One region of the Idiomarina abyssalis genome, then DNA from elsewhere that is predicted to be linked to it. Evidence: predicted binding sites of a transcription regulator. Region 1 holds the regulator's gene; the other holds the start of a gene.
The links. Region 1 encodes ArgR, which controls arginine synthesis, uptake and breakdown. Its sites were predicted from a motif close to ANTGAATANNTATTCANT; they were not measured.

Region 1 (2,206 bases):
AGCCATGTTAACAGGCTTTGTCGGCATAGGCGCCGATTACTGGGACATTCTTTACCCACACAAGAAGCCACTTCACTTGCAGGCTTTCCCCGAACTTTCCGACGGCGACCGGGAAGCACCAAGGCACCCTTATGATCTCATCATTCAAATTCGTTGTGACCGCTTCGACGCTAACTACCTTGCCGGGCGCACATTAATTGAATGGTTTGGTTATGACATTGAAGTGGTCGAGCAAATTCGTTCCTTCCGTTATCTCGACGGCCGCGACTTGACCGGTTTTATCGATGCGCCTGACAACCCCAGAGGCATGAGCAAACGTAAGGTGGCATTAGTAGAAGAAAAAGACGATGCCGACTTTGTGGATGGCAGTTATTTGTTCGTACAAAAGTTTCGTCACGACTTACGCCGCTGGGACTACCTGGGCCCGGAAAAACAAGAGCAACTCATGGGGCGTGAAAAAGTCTCAGGCGAACGTTTATCCGAAGCTAAAATTGAAGGTGTTACACATGCAGCCAAAAGTCGTCTAGTGGACGGCAATGAACAACCCATTCCTTTACTGCGGCAGAATATGCCCTGGGGTGACCTGCGCGAACAGGGGCTGCTCGCTATGTATTTTAGTCACACACCGAAAATGGTGGTGCAGTGGCTTAAAAATCGATATTACGCCGACGAACAAGGGGCCTACGACCCCTTACTGGATTATTCGCAAGCGGTATCCAACTGCGGCTTTTTTGTTCCTTCAATGCGTTTTATGGAAGACAACAAAGAAGTAGCGGATCAGGAAGAAGGTAATACCGCCTGACTGGCAAATAACTCCCGAACCTTTTTCAGAGTAAAGTCGATATCAGCAACCTTAAGTGGTGCGATAAAAATAGTGTCGTCGCCGGCTATCGTACCAAGCACACCTTCTTTTTTACCCACCGAATCAAGCAAGCGGGCAATCAACTGAGCCGCCCCCGGGCTGGTGCGAATAATCACCATGACATCATTGTGCTGAATATCCAGTACAAGCTGGCTTAATGGTGCCTTAGTGGAAGGCACCGCTAAGTCGGGCGGTAAGCAGTACACCATTTCCTGCTTTGCATTGCGGGTACGAACCGCGCCTTGCTTACTCAACATGCGCGAGACTTTAGACTGGCTAATGTTATCAAAGCCCTCGTCTTTCAAGGCATTAACAATTTCTCCCTGTGAGCCATAACGCTCTTCGCGAAGAAGGGTTTTAAAAGCTTCGAGTAACGTGTCTTGCACCATGAGAGAGTTCAATTCCTATACTGGTTACATGCTATAATAATCCCCAGTGTACTGCATATAGATGCGCTATTCGAGTGCTGAATGTGTACCGCGCAAAGTTGTATTTTTAGTGATATTGGAGTACAGTTTTGCGCCAAATTCTGCATTTTTATGCAGTTAAAATTGACTAACAAAAACGGAGTCTGAGATGAAAGTAGCCGTATTAGGTGCGGCCGGTGGTATCGGCCAGGCATTGTCATTACTTCTGAAAACCCAGTTACCAGCAGGTTCAGAATTATCGCTGTATGACGTTGCGCCAGTAGTTCCAGGTGTAGCGGTTGACTTAAGTCATATCCCTACCGACGTGAAAGTAACAGGCTTCGGTAAAGATGATCTTGCGTCAGCATTAGTTGGCAGCGACATCGTATTAATTCCTGCCGGCGTACCTCGTAAGCCAGGTATGGATCGCTCTGACCTGTTCAACATGAACGCCGGCATCGTTAAAAACTTAGTACAAGGCGTTGCAGACAACTGCCCTGACGCTTGTGTTGGAATCATCACCAACCCGGTAAACACCACAGTACCAATTGCTGCCGAAGTCCTGAAAAAAGCAGGCTGCTACGACAAGCGTAAACTGTTCGGTGTTACTACTCTGGACGTTATCCGTTCAGAAGCATTCGTTGGCGAGCTACGTGGTCTGAACCCTGAAAACGTAAACGTGCCAGTTATTGGTGGCCACAGCGGCACAACCATTCTGCCATTGCTGTCACAAGTTGAAGGCGTTGAGTTTACTGAGCAAGAAATCAAAGACTTAACTCACCGTATCCAGAACGCAGGTACTGAAGTCGTTGAAGCAAAAGCCGGCGGCGGTTCAGCAACCCTTTCTATGGGTCAGGCAGCAGCACGCTTTGCATTGTCATTGCTGAAAGGCCTGCAAGGTCAGGACACTATTGAGTGCACTTACGTAGAAGGCCCA
Region 2 (2,206 bases), 340 kb from region 1:
TGCTGTGTTGGTGGCTCACTATTACACCGACCCTGATATTCAGGCTCTAGCTGAAGAAACCGGTGGTTGTGTGGCGGACTCTTTAGAAATGGCTCGGTTCGGTCGTGACCATCCGGCGAAGAAGTTGATTGTCGCCGGTGTTCGCTTTATGGGTGAAACGGCGAAAATTTTGACACCTGAAAAGCAAGTACTGATGCCAACATTAAAAGCGGAGTGCTCGCTTGATCTTGGTTGCCCTCCTGAAAAGTTTTCGGAATTCTGTGATCAACATCCAGACCGGACAGTCGTTGTCTATGCGAATACTTCGGCAGCAGTTAAAGCTCGTGCAGACTGGGTAGTAACTTCCAGCATGGCGCTTGAGCTTGTCGACCACCTGGATGCTAAAGGCGAGAAAATACTTTGGGCTCCTGACCGTCACTTAGGTGGTTATATCGCACGTGAAACTGGTGCAGATATGCTGTTGTGGCAAGGCGCTTGTGTGGTGCATGATGAATTTAAGGCAAAGGCATTGGAGGACATGAAAAAGCTCCATCCGGAGGCTGCAGTTCTTGTTCATCCTGAGTCACCGGAAAATATTGTCGCTATGGCTGATGCAGTAGGCTCAACATCGCAGCTCATTAAGGCGAGTCAGGAATTACCTAACGAAACCTTTATTGTGGCGACAGACAAAGGCATTTTCTACAAAATGCAGCAGCTTCAGCCGAATAAAACCTTTATTGAAGCACCTACAGCCGGAAACGGTGCAACTTGCCGCAGCTGTGCGCATTGTCCATGGATGGCCATGAACGGGTTAAAAGCAATTGAAGAAGCACTTACCGAAGGTGGTGAGGCTCATGAAATACATGTCGACGAAACCTTAGGTAAAAAAGCTATGGTACCACTGGACCGAATGCTGGAATTTTCGGCAAGCTTAAAATAACTAAGACAGGCTCCTTCGGGAGCCTTTTTTATTCCTCGCTTATACAAGATATTTATAGTCGCCATAAATGTATCGCCTACCGAACTGCACAACTGCATGCTAATCTGAATTTATTGAATATTTATTCGGGTGGAATTTGCATGGGGTTTTATGATCCGACTGAAGTGCGTGATAACTGCGGTTTCGGCATTATTGCTAACGTTAATGGTGAGCCTCGGCAAGGGTTGATTTCTACAGCCGTTAAGGCTTTGGATCGTATGCAGCATCGCGGCGGTATTGGTGCGGATGGTAAGACTGGTGACGGTTGTGGTTTGCTTCTGCAAATGCCAGAGCAATTTTTCCGTCAATTTGCTGAAAAAGAGGGTTGGCAGCTCAGCAAAAAATTTGCCGTTGGAATGCTCTTTTTCAGTCGAGACAACGATAAGCGCGAAACCGCACGCCAACTTATTGAACAAGAACTCCAGAGAGAGACCTTAGCCGTCACAGGTTGGCGCAAAGTGCCCGTAGATAACCAAGTGCTGGGGGAAGGTGCTAAGTCGTCTGAGCCTGTTATAGAGCAGGTTCTGGTGTCTGCTCCCCCGGGTTGGCGAAAGAAAGACTTAGAAAGACGCCTGTATATGGCGCGTCGGCGAATTGAGAAGCTCATTCCTAATCAGGAAGAACTTTATATTTCTTCGCTTTCTAGTTTGGTATTGGTTTATAAGGGCTTAATGATGGCAGCGGATTTGCCCGCCTATTATGCGGACTTAGCCGACTCCGATATGAAAACTTCCATCTGCGTATTCCACCAACGCTTCTCAACTAATACTGAACCGCGCTGGCCTTTAGCTCAACCATTTCGGTTTCTGGCTCATAACGGCGAAATTAATACCATAAGAGGTAACCGGCAATGGGCGCAGGCGCGGGCTTACAAGTTTCAGACCCCTTTGCTACCCGACTTACAGGATGCAAAACCGTTAGTCGGCTTGTCCGGCTCGGACTCTGCTTCGCTGGACAATATGCTGGAGCTGTTGTTAGCCGGCGGTATGGATCTATTCCGGGCTATGCGCTTGCTGATACCGCCCGCCTGGCAAGGCGACGCGACAATGTCTGATGAAATGCGCGCTTTTTATGAGTTTAACTCGCTGCACATGGAGCCCTGGGATGGGCCGGCAGGCGTGGTGATGAGTAACGGTCGACACGTCGCATGCAGTCTGGATCGCAATGGTTTACGCCCGGCCAGGTATGTATTAACGCGCTCTGGTGTTTTGACCATTGCTTCTGAAGTGGGTATCTGGGATTACGACG

Region 2: a site for ArgR is predicted at 1,032-1,049, ahead of gltB (glutamate synthase large subunit). Genes of this name have one in related genera too.

Annotation. Positions count from the first base shown of each region.
Region 1 covers NZ_CP081832.1:450,319-452,524, forward strand. The annotation lists gene K5X84_RS02215 (Dyp-type peroxidase) at 1-802, shown strand, start outside; gene argR (transcriptional regulator ArgR) at 778-1,251, opposite strand; gene mdh (malate dehydrogenase) at 1,439-2,206, shown strand, end outside.
Region 2 covers NZ_CP081832.1:790,621-792,826, forward strand. The annotation lists gene nadA (quinolinate synthase NadA) at 1-919, shown strand, start outside; gene gltB (glutamate synthase large subunit) at 1,060-2,206, shown strand, end outside.